One region of the Pseudomonas sp. P4_B4 genome, then DNA from elsewhere that is predicted to be linked to it. Evidence: predicted binding sites of a transcription regulator. Region 1 holds the regulator's gene; each other region holds the start of a gene.
What was found. Region 1 encodes sigma-54, which starts transcription at its own class of promoters, with help from an activator protein. Its sites were predicted from a motif close to ANTGGCATNNANNTTGCTNT; they were not measured.
Positions count from the first base shown of each region.

Region 2: the regulator sigma-54 is predicted to act here: its motif matches at 2,729-2,748, upstream of AC1DVE_RS21445 (pilin).
Region 3: the regulator sigma-54 is predicted to act here: its motif matches at 2,157-2,176, upstream of AC1DVE_RS04570 (DNA translocase FtsK).
Region 4: the regulator sigma-54 is predicted to act here: its motif matches at 1,714-1,733, upstream of AC1DVE_RS12260 (flagellar basal body rod protein FlgF).

Region 1 covers NZ_JBFUHS010000012.1:139,637-144,298, reverse strand. The annotation lists gene rapZ (RNase adapter RapZ) at 1-186, opposite strand, end outside; gene ptsN (PTS IIA-like nitrogen regulatory protein PtsN) at 189-653, opposite strand; gene hpf (ribosome hibernation-promoting factor, HPF/YfiA family) at 666-974, opposite strand; gene AC1DVE_RS15160 (RNA polymerase factor sigma-54) at 1,049-2,542, opposite strand; gene lptB (LPS export ABC transporter ATP-binding protein) at 2,816-3,541, opposite strand; gene lptA (lipopolysaccharide transport periplasmic protein LptA) at 3,541-4,089, opposite strand; gene lptC (LPS export ABC transporter periplasmic protein LptC) at 4,076-4,648, opposite strand; gene AC1DVE_RS15140 (KdsC family phosphatase) at 4,656-4,662, opposite strand, start outside.
Region 2 covers NZ_JBFUHS010000022.1:35,284-39,945, forward strand. The annotation lists gene AC1DVE_RS21430 (DUF748 domain-containing protein) at 1-1,111, shown strand, start outside; gene AC1DVE_RS21435 (DUF2845 domain-containing protein) at 1,111-1,407, shown strand; gene AC1DVE_RS21440 (BON domain-containing protein) at 1,604-1,960, opposite strand; gene AC1DVE_RS21445 (pilin) at 2,261-2,683, opposite strand; gene AC1DVE_RS21450 (type II secretion system F family protein) at 2,911-4,128, shown strand; gene AC1DVE_RS21455 (prepilin peptidase) at 4,130-4,662, shown strand, end outside.
Region 3 covers NZ_JBFUHS010000003.1:42,297-46,958, forward strand. The annotation lists gene AC1DVE_RS04555 (arginyltransferase) at 1-346, opposite strand, end outside; gene aat (leucyl/phenylalanyl-tRNA--protein transferase) at 404-1,084, opposite strand; gene trxB (thioredoxin-disulfide reductase) at 1,147-2,106, opposite strand; gene AC1DVE_RS04570 (DNA translocase FtsK) at 2,413-4,662, shown strand, end outside.
Region 4 covers NZ_JBFUHS010000009.1:25,496-30,157, reverse strand. The annotation lists gene AC1DVE_RS12265 (sigma-54-dependent transcriptional regulator) at 1-1,461, shown strand, start outside; gene AC1DVE_RS12260 (flagellar basal body rod protein FlgF) at 1,788-2,528, shown strand; gene flgG (flagellar basal-body rod protein FlgG) at 2,574-3,359, shown strand; gene flgH (flagellar basal body L-ring protein FlgH) at 3,412-4,107, shown strand; gene AC1DVE_RS12245 (flagellar basal body P-ring protein FlgI) at 4,126-4,662, shown strand, end outside.

The DNA of each region.
Region 1 (4,662 bases):
GCGCGCGTCAATGGAAACGGCGACCAGCGGCTGTAACAGCTCGGTATGAACCAGGGCGCGTTCGGCCAGCTCCGGCAGCAGGCCGGCAGGCAGGTTGTCGATACAGTAGTAGCCGTTGTCCTCAAGAACGTTGAGGGCGGTACTTTTACCTGAGCCGGAACGGCCACTGACGATGATCAAGCGCATGATTACTGACCGTTTTGCTCGTTCAGGACAACCTGATACAGGGCTTCGTTGCTTGCAGCACTACGCAGTTTTTCACGTACTTCCTTGCGGTCGAGCATGCTGGCGATCTGTCGCAGCAGCTCAAGGTGCGCATCGGTGGCGGCTTCCGGGACCAGCAGTACGAACAGCAGGTCAACCGGCGCGCCGTCGATGGCGTCGAAATCGATAGGGGCGTCCAGGTGCATCAATGCACTGATGGGCGAAACGCAGCCCTTGAGACGGCAATGTGGAATAGCGATGCCATTGCCAAAACCGGTGGAGCCGAGTTTTTCACGGGCAATCAGTGCCTCGAAGACATCTTGCATCTCCAGGGCCGGCACTTCGCGGGCGATCAGATTGGCAATTTGTTCGAGGGCTTTCTTTTTACTGCCTCCCGGCACGTTCACCAGGGAACGGCCGGGGGTCAGGATACTTTCAAGTCGGATCATGGGTTGGGAGTGTTAACGACCGGTTGCGCCCTGGAGGAGGCTCTGGGTCTTTTCCTTATGCTTTTTGAGTTGTTTATCCAGCTTGTCGGTGAGTGCGTCGATCGCGGCGTACATATCGGTATGTTCCGCGTTGGCGACCACTTCATTCCCGGGAATATGCAGCGTGGCTTCGATTTTCTGCTTCAGTTTTTCGACGGTCATCGTGACCTGCACATTAGTGATCTTGTCGAAATGTCGCTCCAATCGTTCGAGTTTTTCGCCGATGTAGGTGCGAAGAGGTTCGGTCACTTCCAGTTGGTGTCCACTGATGTTGACTTGCATACAGCTTCTCCTTCGTTGCCAGTGCATAAAGCGGTAGATCAGATGATCTACCACTGGAACGCTGTGGCGTGGCTCTACATCAACCGCTTGCGTTCGCTCGAAGGCGCGATCCCGAGGGATTCGCGGTACTTGGCGACGGTGCGGCGAGCCACCTGAATGCCTTGTGCCTCCAGTAAACCAGCGATCTTGCTGTCACTCAACGGCTTTTTCTGATTTTCCGCGGCAACCAGTTTTTTGATGATCGCCCGGATCGCCGTGGACGAGCATTCGCCGCCTTCGGAGGTGCTTACGTGACTGGAGAAAAAGTACTTCAGTTCATAAATGCCCCGGGGGGTGTGCATGAACTTCTGGGTGGTCACCCGTGAAATCGTCGACTCATGCATGCCGACCGCTTCGGCGATGTCATGCAGGACCAGCGGCTTCATGGCTTCGTCGCCGTACTCCAGAAAGCCGCGTTGATGCTCGACAATCTGGGTGGCAACCTTCATCAGGGTTTCATTGCGGCTTTGCAGGCTCTTGATGAACCAGCGGGCTTCCTGCAACTGATTGCGCATGAAGGTGTTGTCGGCGCTGGTGTCGGCGCGGCGCACGAAACCGGCGTACTGGGCGTTGACCCGCAGCCGTGGCACCGACTCCTGATTCAGCTCCACCAGCCAGCGCTCGTTGTCCTTGCGCACGATAACGTCAGGAACGACGTACTCGGCTTCGGTGGACTCGATCTGCGAGCCCGGGCGCGGGTTGAGGCTCTGGACCAGCTCGATGACCTGGCGCAGTTCATCTTCCTTGAGCTTCATGCGACGCATCAACTGGCTGTAGTCGCGGCTGCCAAGCAGGTCGATGTAATCAGTGACCAGGCGCTTGGCCTCGGCCAGCCAAGGTGTCTTGGCTGGCAACTGACGCAATTGCAGCAGCAGGCATTCACCCAGGTTGCGGGCGCCGATGCCGGCGGGCTCGAATTGCTGGATGCGGTGCAGGACGGCTTCGATTTCGTCCAGTTCGATGTCCAGTTCCGGGTCGAAGGCTTCGAGGATTTCCTCGAGGGTTTCGTCCAGGTAGCCCTGATTGTTGATGCAGTCGATCAGGGTCACGGCGATCAGGCGATCGGTGTCGGACATCGGGGCCAGGTTCAGTTGCCACAGCAAGTGGCTCTGCAGGCTTTCGCCGGCCGAGGTGCGGGTGGTGAAGTCCCACTCGTCATCATCATTGCTGGGCAGGCTGCTGGCGCTGGTCTGGTAAACGTCCTCCCACGCGGTGTCGACGGGGAGTTCGTTGGGGATGCGCTCGTTCCAGTCACCTTCATCGAGGTTATCAACCGTCGGAGCGCTTTCCTGGTAGGAGGGCTCCTGGATTTCAGTGTTGGGCTTTTGTTCGGCGTTGTCGGCCAAGGGGTCGGAATTGTCGAAGTCGTCGCCTTCTTCCTGGCGTTCGAGCATCGGATTGGACTCCAGGGCCTCCTGGATTTCCTGTTGCAGGTCCAGGGTCGACAATTGGAGCAGGCGGATGGCCTGTTGCAGCTGCGGTGTCATCGTCAGCTGCTGGCCCATTCTCAAGACTAGCGATGGTTTCATGGCAGGGGCTTAACACCTTATTCGCCGGCGCACATGCGCCATCCACTACAGGGCGCCGGGGCGCCAATCATAAGCAAATTATATGCCCGAAACTGAAGTGTTTGCCTAGAGCGTTGTAACAATAAAAACCTGCAAAGTTTTGTTGACAGGTTGCTCCGGCTGGCTCCCGAACATCTTTGAAGCGTCGTGTTTGCCTAGAGCGCTGTAACAATAAAAAAGAGTTGATTTTTTATCGAGATAAGCGCTCGTCGACTGCTCTGGCACCTCGGTGTCTTACAGGCGGAATTCGTGGCCCAGGTACACTTCCTTCACCAGGTCGTTAGCCAGGATGGTTTCAGCGTCGCCTTCGGCGATCAGTTGGCCGTCGTTGACGATATAGGCGGTTTCACAGATATCCAGGGTTTCACGGACGTTGTGGTCGGTGATCAGCACGCCAATGCCCTTGGCCTTGAGGTGGTGAATGATTTGCTTGATGTCGCCGACCGAAATCGGGTCCACGCCGGCGAAGGGTTCGTCGAGGAGGATGAATTTCGGGTTGGTGGCCAGGGCGCGGGCGATTTCCACGCGACGGCGCTCGCCACCGGACAGGCTCATGCCGAGGTTGTCGCGGATGTGGCTGATGTGGAATTCCTGCAGCAGGCTTTCCAGCTCCTTGCGACGACCGGCCTTGTCGAGTTCCTTACGGGTCTCGAGGATGGCCATGATGTTGTCGGCCACCGACAGTTTGCGGAAGATCGATGCTTCTTGCGGCAGGTAGCCGATACCGGCCTTTGCGCGGCCATGCATCGGCTGGTGGCTGACGTCCAGGTCATCGATCAGGACGCGGCCCTGCTCGGCCTGTACCAGGCCGACGATCATGTAGAAGCAGGTGGTCTTGCCGGCGCCGTTCGGGCCAAGCAGACCGACAATCTGACCGCTGTCGATGGACAGGCTGACGTCGCGCACGACCTGGCGGCTCTTGTAGCTCTTGGCCAGATGCTGAGCTTTCAGAGTTGCCATTACTGGGCCTTTTGCTCGTCGGTTTTCTTTTTCGGCTGGATCACCATGTCGATGCGCGGACGCGCCTCGGTGATCTTGCTGCCCGTGGCGCGACCGGCGCTGGCGAGCTTCTTGACCGTGTCGTAGACGATTTTTTCGCCCTGGGTGACGTTGTTGTCCTTGTCGACAACTTTGGCCTTGTCGATCAGTACGACGCGGTTTTGCGCGGCGTGATACTGGATCGTTACGCCCCAGCCCTGAACAGGCTTGGTATCGCCAGCTGTTTGCAATTGCTCGAAGTACGCCAGGTTGCCCACCGAGGTCACTACGTCGATGTCGCCGGTCGGGGTGCGGGTGATGGTAACGGTGTTGCCTGTCACCTTCATCGAGCCTTGGGTGATGATCACGTCACCCTTATAGGTAGCAATACCTTGCTTGTCGTCCAGTTGGGCATCGTCGGCCTGAATGCGGATAGGCTGCTGTTGATCTTCCGGCAGAGCCCAGGCGCTCACGCTTCCCAGTGCTGCGCCCAGACTGAGCAAAATCGGGAGGGTTTTAACGAGCCTCATACTGTCCTCTTACGTTCGATAGCAGGTGTATCCTGCTTTCTTTCAAATACGCCTTCATTCCCTTGCCAGTCGATACACCGCCAGCGCCGTCGATTCTAACGTCTTGCTCTGTCTGCGCATATTGCTGCTGCGGGAACACGGTCATGCGGGTGCTGGTGATCAGGGTTTTACGGTTTTTCTCGTCGAAGCGCGTGATGCGCACGTCATCGATCAGTTCGACCTGTGTGCCATCAGGGTTGACCTCGCCGTGCAAGCTCTGGACGTGCCACGGGAATTCAGTGCCGCGGAACACATTCAGGTCGGGGTTGGTCAGCAATGTCACCTCGGTCGCTTTCAGGTGCTCGACCTTGTCGGACACCAGATCATATTGCAGCTTGCCGTCCGGCAGGTACTGCACGCTGTGGGCGTTGATGGCGTAATAGTCGATCATGCTTTCATCGACCGGCGTTACCGGCTTGTCGAGGAAGCGTTCCGGGCTGATGTTCCAGTAGCCAACCGCGGCGAATATCGCCGCGATGCAACTGTACATCAGGGTGTTGCGAAACTTTTTGCTCAGCATAGTGGGCTCACAGG
Region 2 (4,662 bases), on a different contig from region 1:
GCAACTCAACGGGCAGATCGGCACCATCGACAGCCGCCAGCCGAAACCGGCCAGTGTCGACGTCAAGGGCAAGGTCGATCGCTACGCGCCGGTGACCATCAAGGGCTCGGTCAATCCGTTCGACCCGATGGCCAGCCTCGACATCGCCACCAGCTTCAAGCGCGTGGAGCTGACCACGCTGACGCCCTACTCCGGCAAGTTCGCCGGCTACCGTATCCGCAAGGGCCGGCTCAATCTCGACCTGCACTACCAGATCACCAAGGGTCAGCTCAAAGCTGAAAACAAAGTGGTGGTCGAACAACTGCAACTGGGTGAAAAAGTCGACAGCCCCGATGCCGTGAGCCTACCGCTGAAACTGGCCATTGCCTTGCTCAAGGACGTCGACGGCAAGATCTCCATCGAACTGCCGGTCACCGGCGACCTGAACAACCCTCAGTTCAGCGTCATGCCGATTATCTGGCAGACCCTGCGCAATCTGATCGTCAAAGCCGCGGCAGCGCCGTTCAAGCTCATTGGCGGGCTGGTCAACGGTGGCGGTTCGGAAGACCTGGGCAGCGTTTCATTCGCAGCGGGTTCCAGCGAATTGGGCAAGGATGCCGAAGGCGCCCTGGACAAACTGTCCAAGGCGCTCAAGGAGCGCCCGGCCCTGCGCCTGGAAATCGAAGGCACCGCCGCCCAGAGCAGCGATGGCCCGCTGATCGCCGAACAACGCCTGGAGCGTGAGTACCAGTACAACTACTACAAAATGCTCCAGCGCCGCGGTGACAAGGTCCCGGCCCAGGCTTCGTTGCTGGAAGTGCCGGATGGGGAAAAAGGCCCGCTGCTCGAAGGTATCTACCGTACCCGCCTGAAAACCCAGCCCCCTGCCGAATGGAAGGACCTGGGCAAGGAAGAGCGCACCGCGAAAATGCGTGCCGAGGTGATCAAGTTCTGGAGCACCAGCGACGTGCTGTTGCGTCAACTGGGCCAGGAACGCGCCAGCAGCATCAAGGATTACCTGGTCGACAAGGCCCAACTGGAAGATGACCGGGTGTACTTCATCGACGCCAATCTGGGCGAGGCGCAAAGTGACGGCCGCGTAGTGACACCAATGCATCTGGATGCCGAGTGATGATGCGGCGGCAGCTGACTGGCCTGATCCTGGCGCTCTCCGCCAGTCAGGCCTGGGCGGCCGATACCCTGCGCTGTGGCAGCCAGTTGATCAGCGTCGGCGATCGTTCGAGTGAGGTTTTGCAGAAATGCGGTGAACCGGTCAGTCGCGACTTGCTGGGGTACAAACGCAGTGCAGATCGGCGTGAGGAATTTCAGGTCGAGGAATGGACCTACGGACCGAATGGCGGGATGTATCAATACTTGCGGTTCGAAGGTAATCGGCTGAAACAGATCACCAGTAAACGCGGCAATTAATTAGCACTATCCAATGTGGGAGCAAGCCCGCACATTGGGTTTTCAGCGCTACACATAGAACAGGCCCCGGCAAAAGTGCGCGGGGCCTGTAGTGGCCAACATCCTTTGGCCGTTCGCATGAACACTCAGGTTGCAACAGACCCATGACTCTGCCCGTCTGTCGCACCCTCTCCCGGTCCAGGCGAGAAGCCTTGCCTTACTCGGCTTTCAGGCCGTCAGCGGAGACCGCCTTGACGCCTTTGATTTTCTTGGTGATAGCTACAGCCATTTCTTTTTGCGAATCGGTCACGGCGGTGGTCGACGACAGCGATACCACGCCTTTGTTGGTTTCAACCTTGATGTCGGTACCTGGAATGCCTTTTTCGGTCATCAGGTCGGCTTTGACTTTAGTGGTGATCCAGGTATCGGAAGTAGCTTCTGTAGCCTTGGTCATTTCACCCGCCGCCAGGGTCATCGGAGCCTGGGTGGCTTGAGTGGTCTGGGCGAATGCCGCGTTTGCCATGGTCAGGGTCAGCGCAGTGGCAGTAGCGGCAGCGATAGCGAACTTCTTCATACGAGTAACTCCTGTTTTTCTGAAAAGTCTGCCGGGTGTCTTTTCGGCAGGGTTACCAGGGATATTGCGAACGCTGTGCCAACTTTGAAAAAGAGTTAAAAATCTTATTAATCAACGAGTTACAAAATCAGCCAACTTTCGGAATCATGCAAAATGCACGATAAGCACAAACACTGCATGCAAGTTGCGGTTTTATGGAAAGTTCCTAAGATGCTGAATTTCTGAGCTTTATCTGCAGCATTTGACGACGGGTCGACAAACAGGAAAATCCCCGCAAAAGCGGGGACTTGATTCAGCTCTTCATGCCGCAGAACCGGAACACCCTTTAGGCAAGTAGTCCTGGGATACGCTGCTTTTACATGACCAGCCTTTGGTTTCGTCCCGTGTCAGGGTGACGGTTTTGCCCTGGACCACCCCCGGGGCATTCTGCAACGTACAAACGATTGATCCCGCTCCCGCCTGCGTTGTAGCCGTCACAGACAGGGCGCAGTGGTTGGTCGATGTCGCGCCGGCGGGCGCCACGTTGGCAATTGTCGGGGTTTCCCCCTGGTTGATCACATCCTCGAACGGCACTTTCATTGCAGTCAGTTCGGCCAGCGCCGCCGTGACCTTGGCCCGAGCCTGGTACTTGGAATACATCGGCAGGCCCAGTGTTGCCAGGATCCCGATGATCGCCACCACGACGAGCAACTCGATCAGGGTAAAACCTTTTTGATTGTTCATGTACAAGCTCCATGCATGAGTCGAAGGCTCATGACCTGCCCCATGGCAGCACAGCCTGTGCCAATGCCAGAAGCCCCTGTTGGCAGGGGGCGTGGTGGCCGAAAAGCGCTTACCTACTACCAGGATCAGCACTATCTGACGTTTTTTGTCACCTCACCCTTGCGGGTTTGGCCTCGTCCTTTGACTAGGCTATAAGAGCAATTCAATCGGAATACCCAGGACTGAACATGGCGGTCAAGGCAGCGAAAATCAGCGTGTATGCATGGGAAGGCATCGACCGCAAAGGCACAAAAGTGACCGGCGAACTCAGCGCTCAAAACCCGGCGCTGATCAAGGCGAAACTGCGCAAGCAAGGCATCAGTCCCGGCAAGGTTCGCAAAAAAAACCATTCGGTTTTCAGCATGGGCAAGCGCATCAAGGCCCAGGACATTGCCCTGTTCACCCGGCAAATGGCGACGATGATGAAGGCCGGCGTGCCGTTGTTGCAGTCCTTCGAGATCATCGGCGAGGGCTTCGACAATCCGGCCATGCGCAAGCTGGTGGACGAGCTGAAACAGGAAGTTGCGGCAGGCAGCAGCTTCGCCGCTGCCCTGCGCAAGAAGCCCCGGTATTTCGATGAGCTGTATTGCAACCTGGTGGATGCTGGCGAGCAGGCCGGTGCCCTCGACACCCTTTTGGAGCGGGTCGCGACCTACAAGGAAAAAAGCGAAAGCCTCAAGGCCAGGATCAGGAAAGCCATGACCTACCCGCTGGTGGTGGTGTTCGTCGCGGCGATAGTCACCGGGATTCTGCTGGTCAATGTCGTGCCGCAGTTCGAGTCGGTGTTCAAAGGCTTTGGCGCCGAACTGCCGGCCTTCACCGTGATGGTCATTGGCCTGTCGCAATTCATGCAGGCCTGGTGGTGGGTGGTCCTTGGCGCACTGATCACCATGGCCTTCGGCGTGCGCCACGCCCTCAGGACATCCCCGGCCTTTCGCGACCGGATGGACACCTGGCTGCTGAAACTGCCGCTGGTGGGCACCCTGATGCACAAGTCCGCCGTGGCCCGGTTCGCCCGTACACTGTCGACCACTTTCGCAGCCGGCGTGCCGCTGGTGGAGGCCCTGGAATCAGTGGCCGGTGCGACCGGCAATGTCGTGTTCAAGCGCGCGGTATTGCGCATTCGGCAGGACATCTCGACCGGCATGCAATTGCATTTCGCCATGCGTACCTGCGGCGTCTTTCCGAACATGGCGATACAAATGACCGCCATCGGCGAAGAGTCAGGCACCCTGGACGCTATGCTCGACAAAGTCGCGGGGTTCTATGAAGACAACGTCGATAACATGGTCGATAACCTCACCAGCCTGATGGAACCGTTCATCATGGTGGTGCTGGGTGTTATCGTCGGTGGACTGGTAGTTGCCATGTACCTGCCCATCTTCCAACTTGGCTCAGCGATCTGACATGCCCTTGAATGAAATTCTGATTCACTCTCCGCTGGCCTTTGTCCTTCTCGCAGGCATCACCGGCCTGCTGGTCGGCAGTTTCCTCAATGTCGTGATCTGGCGCCTGCCGAAAATGCTCGAACGCGACTGGCGTGAGCAGGCCCATGACATTCTCGGGCTGCCTGGCGAAACGCCGCTGCCGACTTACAACCTGTTGCTGCCCCACTCCCAGTGCCCGCACTGCGGTCACCGAATCCGCGCCTGGGAAAACATCCCGCTGCTCAGTTATGTGTTTTTGCGCGGCCGCTGTTCAGCCTGTGCGGCAGCGATCAGCCCGCGCTATCCGTTGACCGAACTGGCCTGCGGGCTGTTGTCGGCGTTTGTTGCCTGGCACTTCGGCTTCGGTTGGCCGGCCTGCCTGGTGCTGGTCCTGAGCTGGGGTTTGCTGGCGATGAGCCTGATCGACGCCGAACATCAGATATTGCCGGACGTACTGGTGCTGCCGTTGATTTGGCTGGGGTTGATCGTCAACAGTTTCGGCCTGTTCGTGAC
Region 3 (4,662 bases), on a different contig from region 1:
GTTCGATATAGCGCTGGTAAAGGTCGAAGTACTCTTCGTTGAAGCCGGGCTTGGCCGGACGCACCTGCAAATCCACATTGCGCTTGAAGATGCGTTTCTGTTGCCGGTTGGGCGTGAACTGCCCCACGGGAATGCGTGCCGGAACGCACGCATTGCAATTCTGGCAATGCGGCCGGTAGAGATGATCGCCACTGCGACGAAACCCCATCTCCGACAGGTCTGCATAGACATGCACATCCATGGGCTGGCTAGGGTCGAGGAACAGGGTTGTGGCCTGCTCATCGGGCAGATAACTGCAAGAGTGCGGCTGAGTGGCATAGAACTTCAAACGCGCCAACTCGGTCATGATCAACCCTCGGGATAATGCTTTTGAATAAGTGTAAGCCACGCGCGCAAATGTCGCTCAGCAAACCCAGGTGGCGGTGTTGGGTTGGTCCAGGTGCCTGGCCAGATAGCCGGCAAATTCACGGCGGGGAATGGCTCGGGCGCCCAGGCTGTGCAAGTGATCGGTGGGCATCTGGCAATCGATCAATACAAAACCCGAGTCTTTCAGATGCCGAACCAGTGTGGCAAAACCGAATTTCGAGGCGTTGTCAGCGAGGCTGAACATGGACTCGCCGAAAAACAACTGGCCCATTGCCAGGCCATACAGCCCGCCAACCAGTTCATCCCCGTCCCACACTTCCACCGAGTGCGCGTGTCCGCGCCTGTGCAGTTCGATGTAGGCGTCCTGCATGGCCTCGGTGATCCAGGTGCCGTCAGCATAATCCCGGGGTGCGGCACAGGCACGGATGACGGCGGCGAAGTCCTGATCGAAGGTCACTTGGTAGCGTTGCTGGCGCAGCAGCTTGTTCAGGCTGCGCGAGACGTGCAATTCGTCGGGAAACAGAACCGTGCGCGGGTCCGGTGACCACCAGAGGATCGGCTGGCCTTCGGAAAACCATGGGAAGCAGCCGTGGCGATAAGCCGAGATCAGCCGATCGGCGGACAGATCGCCACCGGCAGCCAGCAGCCCGTTGGGGTCGCGCATGGCCTTTTCCAGCGGTGGGAAATGCAAGGTGTTGCGTTGTAACCAGGTCAGCATGGCATCCGGACTTACAGAAGGGGAGGGCAGTGGTGGGTTTTGGCCCGCCATAAAGTTTGCCTTCAAACGGTTGGAATGTCGTCGAGGTATTTTTCGGCGTCCAGTGCCGCCATGCAACCGGCCCCGGCAGACGTAACGGCCTGGCGGTAAACGTGGTCGGCCACGTCACCGGCGGCAAACACACCGGCAATCGCCGTAGCGGTGGCATCGCCTTCGCTGCCACCCTTGACCAGCAGATACCCGTCGCGCATTTCCAGTTGGCCCGTAAACAGGTCGGTATTGGGTTTATGGCCGATGGCGATAAACACCCCGGCCAGCGGCAGTTCCTTGGTTTCACCCGTTTGGCTGTCCCGCAGGCGGGCGCCGGTCACGCCGCGGGCATCGCCGAGCACTTCGTCCAGGTTCTGGTTCCAGTGCAGGCGGATATTGCCATTGGCGGCTTTTTCGAAGAGTTTGTCCTGGAGGATCTTCTCCGAGCGCAGCTTGTCGCGCCGATGCACCAGGTGCACTTCCTTGGCGATGTTCGACAGGTACAAGGCTTCCTCGACCGCCGTGTTGCCGCCGCCTACCACCGCAACCACTTGATTTCGATAGAAAAATCCATCACAGGTCGCGCACGCTGACACCCCTTTGCCGGCAAACGCTTCTTCCGACGGCAGGCCCAGGTATTGCGCGGAGGCGCCGGTGGCAATGATCAAGGCGTCGCAGGTGTAGGTGCCGCCATCGCCGATCAATTCGAACGGCCGTTGTTGCAACTTGGCAGTGTGGATGTGGTCGTAAACGATCTCGGTGGCAAAGCGTTCGGCGTGTTTTTGCATGCGATCCATCAGCACTGGTCCGGTCAGGCCTTCAACGTCCCCTGGCCAGTTATCCACTTCGACGGTGGTGGTGAGCTGGCCACCTGCCTGTATGCCGGTAATGACAACGGGCTCGAGGTTGGCGCGGGCGGCATACACGGCCGCGCTGTAACCGGCGGGGCCGGAGCCCAGGATGATCAGGCGTGAATGCTTCGCATCGCTCATAAAAACACCTCATAAGCCTTTGTCACAAAAGAGAATGCATGCTCAAATTGAACAGCATGTCATATGCTTTTGACTATGCTACACCCAAGGGTCTCAAGCATGGCGTCGTGCGTACAAACCCGTACAATGCCCTGCGTGTTACATATATTCAGTGCGCGCCATGTTTATAAAAACCGGGGCGCAGTGTTAAAAGTAGTCCCGGTAACGCGTGTTAACTTTTTTACCTGCCTGGATTGGGCGGTTTTTTCGCAGTTTTTATAGACATTCATCAGATGGACGCGCCATAGGCGCAGGAAAAGAAGCGTTTTGAAGAAATCCACCGCAGCACCTAAACCAGCCGTCGTACCGCTCTGGCGCCAGCACTTGCACTACCGACTCAAGGAAGGTGCGCTGATCGCCATCGGTGCCTTGTGCCTGTTCCTGATGATGGCCTTGTTGACCTATGGCAAGGATGATCCGGGCTGGAGTCATAACAGCAAGATCGACGACGTGCAGAACTTCGGCGGGCCAGCGGGCTCCTACAGCGCCGATATCCTGTTCATGGTGCTGGGTTACTTCGCCTACATCTTCCCGTTGCTGCTGGCCGTCAAGGCATACCAGATCTTCCGCCAGCGTCACGAACCGTGGCAGTGGAGCGGTTGGCTGTTCTCCTGGCGCCTGATCGGCCTGGTGTTCCTGGTGCTGTCGGGCGCCGCTCTGGCCCATATCCATTTCCATGCCGCGACCGGTCTGCCGGCCGGTGCGGGCGGTGCGCTGGGCGAAAGCCTTGGCGACCTGGCCAGGAATGCCTTGAATATCCAGGGCAGCACGCTATTGTTCATTGCGTTGTTCCTGTTCGGCCTGACTGTGTTTACCGACCTGTCGTGGTTCAAGGTGATGGATATCACCGGCAAGATCACCCTCGACCTGTTCGAACTGTTCCAGAGCGCCGCCAATCGCTGGTGGGCGGCCCGTACCGAGCGCAAACAGCTGGTTGCCCAGTTGCGTGAAGTCGATGACCGTATGGATGAAGTGGTCGCGCCGAGCGTCACCGACAAGCGCGAGCAGGCCAAGGTCAAGGAACGTCTGATCGAACGTGAGCAAGCCCTGAGCAAGCACATGTCCGAGCGTGAGAAGCAGGTGCCGCCGGTGATTGCACCCGCGCCGCCAAAGCCCGTCGCACCGAGCAAGCGTGTGGAGAAAGAGAAACAGGCGCCGCTGTTCGTCGACAGCGCCGTGGAAGGCACTTTGCCGCCGATCTCGATTCTCGATCCGGCGGAAAAGAAACAGCTCAATTACTCGCCTGAATCCCTGGCTGCGGTTGGCCACTTGCTGGAAATCAAGCTCAAGGAATTCGGCGTTGAAGTCACGGTGGATTCGATTCACCCGGGCCCGGTGATTACCCGTTACGAGATCCAGCCGGCCGCCGGGGTCAAGGTCAGCCGTATTTCCAACCTGGCCAAAGACCTCGCGCGTTCCCTGGCCGTGACCAGCGTGCGCGTGGTGGAAGTGATTCCGGGCAAGACCACGGTCGGTATCGAGATTCCCAACGAGGATCGGCAGATCGTGCGTTTCTCCGAGGTGTTGTCGACCCCCGAGTACGACAACTTCAAGTCGCCGGTCACCCTGGCCCTGGGTCACGACATCGGCGGCAAGCCGGTCATCACCGACCTGGCGAAAATGCCGCACTTGCTGGTGGCCGGTACCACCGGTTCCGGTAAGTCGGTGGGTGTGAACGCGATGATCCTGTCGATCCTGTTCAAGTCTGGCCCGGAAGACGCCAAGCTGATCATGATCGACCCGAAAATGCTCGAACTGTCGATCTACGAAGGCATTCCGCACCTGCTGTGCCCGGTGGTCACCGACATGAAGGACGCCGCCAACGCCCTGCGCTGGAGCGTTGCCGAGATGGAGCGGCGCTACAAGCTGATGGCCAAGATGGGTGTGCGAAACCTGTCGGGCTTCAACGCCAAGGTCAAGGAAGCCCAGGACGCCGGTGAGCCGTTGAGCGATCCGCTGTACAAGCGCGAAAGCATCCACGACGAAGCGCCGCTGCTACAAAAGCTGCCGACCATCGTAGTAGTGGTCGACGAATTCGCCGACATGATGATGATCGTCGGCAAGAAGGTTGAAGAACTGATTGCCCGTATCGCACAAAAGGCGCGTGCGGCCGGTATTCACTTGATCCTTGCGACCCAGCGTCCGTCGGTGGATGTGATCACCGGCCTGATCAAGGCCAACATCCCGACCCGCATGGCGTTCCAGGTATCGAGCAAAATCGACTCCCGGACCATCATCGACCAGGGCGGTGCCGAACAACTGCTCGGCCACGGTGACATGCTCTACATGCCGCCGGGTACCAGCCTGCCGATTCGTGTTCACGGTGCTTTCGTGTCCGACGAAGAGGTTCACCGCGTGGTGGAAGCCTGGAAACTGCGGGGCGCGCCGGAATACAACGACGACATCCTCAATGGCGTCGAAGAGGCGGGCAGCGGCTTTGAAGGCAGCAGCGGTGGCGGCGACGGTGACGATCCCGAGGCCGATGCGCTGTACGACGAAGCGGTGCAGTTCGTGTTG
Region 4 (4,662 bases), on a different contig from region 1:
GGTGGTGAGCATGGCAATGCCATCTACCTGCATTGCCCGAACCTGATCAACATTCAGTTCCAGGCCTTGCGTCCGAAATTCGAAGCGATTGCCGGAGTGTTTGGCGTCAAGCGTGTCGGGCTGATGCCCAGCGAGCGTCGGCACATGGAGCTCAATGCACTGCTCGGTGCGCTGGAATTTCCGGTGCTGTCGATCGACATGGGCGGTTCCATTGTCGCGGCCAATCGGGCAGCGGCGCAGTTGCTCGGGGTGCGGGTCGACGAGGTGCCGGGGATTCCCCTGTCGCGCTACGCCGAGGATTTCGATTTGCCGGAACTGGTGCGCGCCAACAAGTCGCGGATCAACGGGCTGCGGGTCAAGGTCAAGGGTGACGTGTTCCTGGCCGACATCGCGCCCTTGCAATCGGAGCATGACGACAGCGAGGCCATGGCCGGTGCGGTGCTGACATTGCACCGCGCCGACCGGGTGGGTGAGCGCATCTACAACGTGCGCAAGCAGGAATTGCGAGGCTTCGACAGCATCTTCCAAAGCTCGAAAGTCATGGCCGCCGTGGTGCGCGAGGCGCGGCGCATGGCGCCGCTGGATGCGCCGCTGTTGATCGAAGGGGAAACCGGCACCGGCAAAGAGTTGCTGGCGCGGGCCTGCCATTTGGCCAGTCCTCGTGGGCAGTCGCCGTTGATGGCGCTCAATTGCGCGGGTCTGCCGGAGTCCATGGCCGAGACGGAATTGTTCGGTTACGGCCCGGGTGCCTTCGAAGGGGCGCGGGCCGAAGGCAAGCTCGGGCTGCTGGAGCTGACGGCGGGCGGCACGCTGTTTCTCGATGGCGTCGGCGAAATGAGCCCACGCTTGCAGGTGAAGTTGCTGCGCTTTTTGCAGGACGGCTGCTTCCGTCGTGTGGGCAGCGATGAAGAGGTTTACCTCGACGTGCGAGTGATCTGCGCGACCCAGGTCGACCTGTCCGAATTGTGCGCTCGCGGCGAGTTCCGCCAGGACCTCTATCACCGCTTGAACGTGTTGTCGCTGCACATCCCGCCGTTGCGCGAATGCCTCGACGGCTTGACGCCGCTGGTGGAGCACTTCCTCGATCAGGCCAGCCGGCAGATTGGTTGCCCGTTGCCGAAACTGGCCCCGACAGCCATGGAGCGGCTCAGCCACTACCGTTGGCCGGGCAACGTCCGGCAACTGGAGAACGTGCTGTTCCAGGCGGTTTCCCTGTGCGACGGCGGCACGGTCAAGGCTGAGCATATTCGCCTGCCGGATTATGGCGTGCGTCAGCCCCTTGGCGATTTTTCGCTGGAGGGTGGGCTGGACGAGATCGTCGGGCGTTTCGAGAAGGCGGTGCTGGAGCGGCTGTATTCCGAGCATCCGAGCAGTCGGCAACTGGGCAAGCGGCTCGGGGTTTCGCATACCACCATTGCCAACAAGTTGCGTGAATATGAGGTTGGCAAGACGGAGTCTTGACTGAAATTTGCGACGTATGTGCCGGCCTCTTCGCGAGCAAGCCCGCTCCCACATTTGGAATGCGTTCCCCTGTGGGAGCGGCGGTGCGGCGATCCGACTTGCTCGCGAAGGCGATAGATCAGTCACTCAAGAGGCCGGCACTTGCCACCCACCGGCATGACACCGCCGGTTTTTCGTCTCTGATACAAATCACCAATCCCCCCTGAATCCCCCAAGTCCCCTGTTTGCCGGGCCTCGCGCCGCCAAAAACAAGTTGGTCTGCAAATTGCTTATGGCTCAGCAGTACAGCAGTGGGCGGCAAACGTCCGGCAGGCAGAGGAAAGAGTGTGGACAAGTACCTTTATGTGGCAATGACCGGCGCCAGCCAGAATGCACTGGCGCAAAAGGCGCATGCCAACAACCTCGCGAACATCTCCACCAACGGCTTCCAGAAAGACCTGGAGCAGGCCCGTTCGATGCCGGTGTTCGGTGACAGCTTTCCGGCGCGAGCGTTTGCCATGTCCGAACGCCCGGCCACCGATTTTTCCCCGGGCTCACTGGTGGAAACCGGTCGCGACCTCGACGTTGCCGTGCAAGGCAACGGCTGGATTGCCGTACAGACGCCCGATGGCGGTGAAAGCTACGTGCGCACCGGCAGCCTGAACGTTGACGCCCTGGGCGTGCTGCGCGCCGGCAACGGCATGCCGGTCATGGGCAATGGCGGGCCGATTGCCGTGCCGCCGGAGCAGCAGATCGAAGTTGGCGAGGACGGCACCATCAGCATCCGCGCGATGGGCGAAGGTCCCCGGGTGATGGCTGAAGTCGACCGCATCAAGCTGGTCAACCCAGACCTCAAGAACATGACCAAAGGCCTGGATGGTTCGATCCACACCAAGGACGGCCAGCCGGCGCAGGCCGATGCCGGCGTCAAGCTGGTGTCCGGGTTCCTCGAGTCGAGCAACGTCAATGCCGTGGAAGAGATGACCTCGGTTCTGGCTTTGTCCAAGCAGTTCGAGCTGCACATCAAGATGATGAACACCGCCAAAGACGATGACCAGGCCATGGCTCGGGTCTTGCAGATTAGCTAATTACCAGAACGTCGCGCCGTAAAACAGGCGCACGAGGAGAATCGAATGCTTCCGGCTCTATGGGTTGCCAAGACAGGTTTGTCCGCCCAGGACACCAACCTGACCACCATTTCCAACAACCTGGCCAACGTGTCGACCACGGGTTTCAAGCGTGACCGCGCCGAGTTCCAGGACCTGCTCTACCAGATCAAGCGCCAGCCAGGCGCCCAGTCGACCCAGGACAGCGAACTGCCGTCGGGTCTGCAACTGGGTACCGGTGTGCGCATCGTCGGCACCCAGAAAAACTTCACCGCCGGCAGCCTGCAAACCACCGAGCAGCCACTGGACATGGCCATCGACGGTCGCGGTTTCTTTCAGATCCTGCAACCGGACGGCACCACGTCCTACACCCGTGACGGTACGTTCCACCTGGACTCCAACGGCCAGATCGTCAACGCCAGCGGCTTTGCCCTGGAGCCGGCGATTGTCATTCCGAACGACGCGCAGACCTTCACGGTCGGCCGCGACGGCACCGTGTCCATCACCATTGCCGGCAACCCGGCTGCCCAGGTGATCGGCAACCTGCAAACCGCCGACTTCATCAACCCGGCCGGCCTGCAGGCAGTGGGCAACAACCTGTTCCTGGAAACCGCCGCCAGTGGCGCGCCGCAAGTCGGCACTCCGGGTCTGAACGGTTTCGGCACCACGCTGCAGAACACCCTGGAAACGTCCAACGTCAGCACCGTTGAGGAGATGGTCAACATGATCACCACCCAGCGCGCCTACGAGATGAACTCCAAGGTGATCTCCACCGCCGACCAGATGCTCTCGTTCGTAACGCAGAATCTGTAATCAAGTCTATGGGGCGGCCATGAGGCTGCCTGCTACACCGTGAGGTAGGGTCATGAATCGCTATGTATCTGTACTGGCACTGAGTGGGATCACCGCGCTCGCAGGTTGCGTGCCTGCGACGCCCAAGCCCAATGACCCTTACTACGCGCCGGTGTTGCCGCGCACGCCGTTGCCGGCGGCGGCGAACAACGGTTCGATCTATCAGGCCGGCTTCGAGCAGAACCTCTACGGCGACCGCAAGGCGTTCCGGATCGGTGACATCATCACCATCACCCTGAACGAAAGGACCCAGGCCAGCAAAAACGCCAACTCGCAAATTGGCAAGAACAGCAAGGCCAACATCGGCCTGACTTCGCTGTTCGGCAGCAGCGCCACCACCAACAACCCGTTCGGCGATGGCGACCTGAGCCTGAGTGCCAGCTACGAAGGTGACCGCGCGACCAAGGGTGACAGCAAGGCGGCGCAGGGCAACACCCTGACCGGTTCGATCACGGTCACCGTCGCCGATGTGTTGCCCAACGGCATCATCGCGGTACGCGGCGAGAAGTGGATGACCCTCAACACCGGCGATGAGCTGGTGCGGATTGCCGGCCTTGTTCGCGCCGATGACATCTCTACCGACAACACCGTGTCGTCGACCCGTGTCGCCGATGCGCGCATCACCTATTCGGGCACTGGTTCGTTTGCCGATGCGAGTCAGCCAGGCTGGTTCGACCGTTTCTTCCTCAGCCCGTTGTTCCCTTTCTAGGTGGCTTTCCAGTTGAGCATGTTGAACTTTAAACATCTGATGGTGGCCGCCTTGATGCTGTCCGCCGCGTTCAACGCGCAGGCCGAGCGCCTGAAGGACATCGCGAGTATTTCCGGCGTGCGTTCCAACCAATTGATCGGTTACGGCCTGGTGGTCGGGCTTAACGGCACCGGCGACCAGACGACGCAAACCCCGTTCACCCTGCAGACCTTCAACAACATGCTCTCGCAGTTCGGCATCAAGGTGCCGCCGGGCTCGGGCAACGTGCAGTTGAAGAACGTCGCGGCAGTGTCGATCAGTGCCGATTTGCCGGCATTCGCCAAGCCGGGTCAGCAGGTCGACATCACCGTTTCGTCCATCGGTAACTCCAAGAGTTTGCGCGGCGGCACCTTGCTGCTGACGCCACTCAAGGGTATCGACGGCAACGTCTATGCGGTGGCCCAGGGTAACCTGGTGGTAGGCGGTTTCGATGCGGAAGGGCGAGACGGCTCGAAGATCACCGTCAACGTTCCGTCGGCCGGTCGCATCCCGGGTGGTGCGTCGGTGGAACGCGCG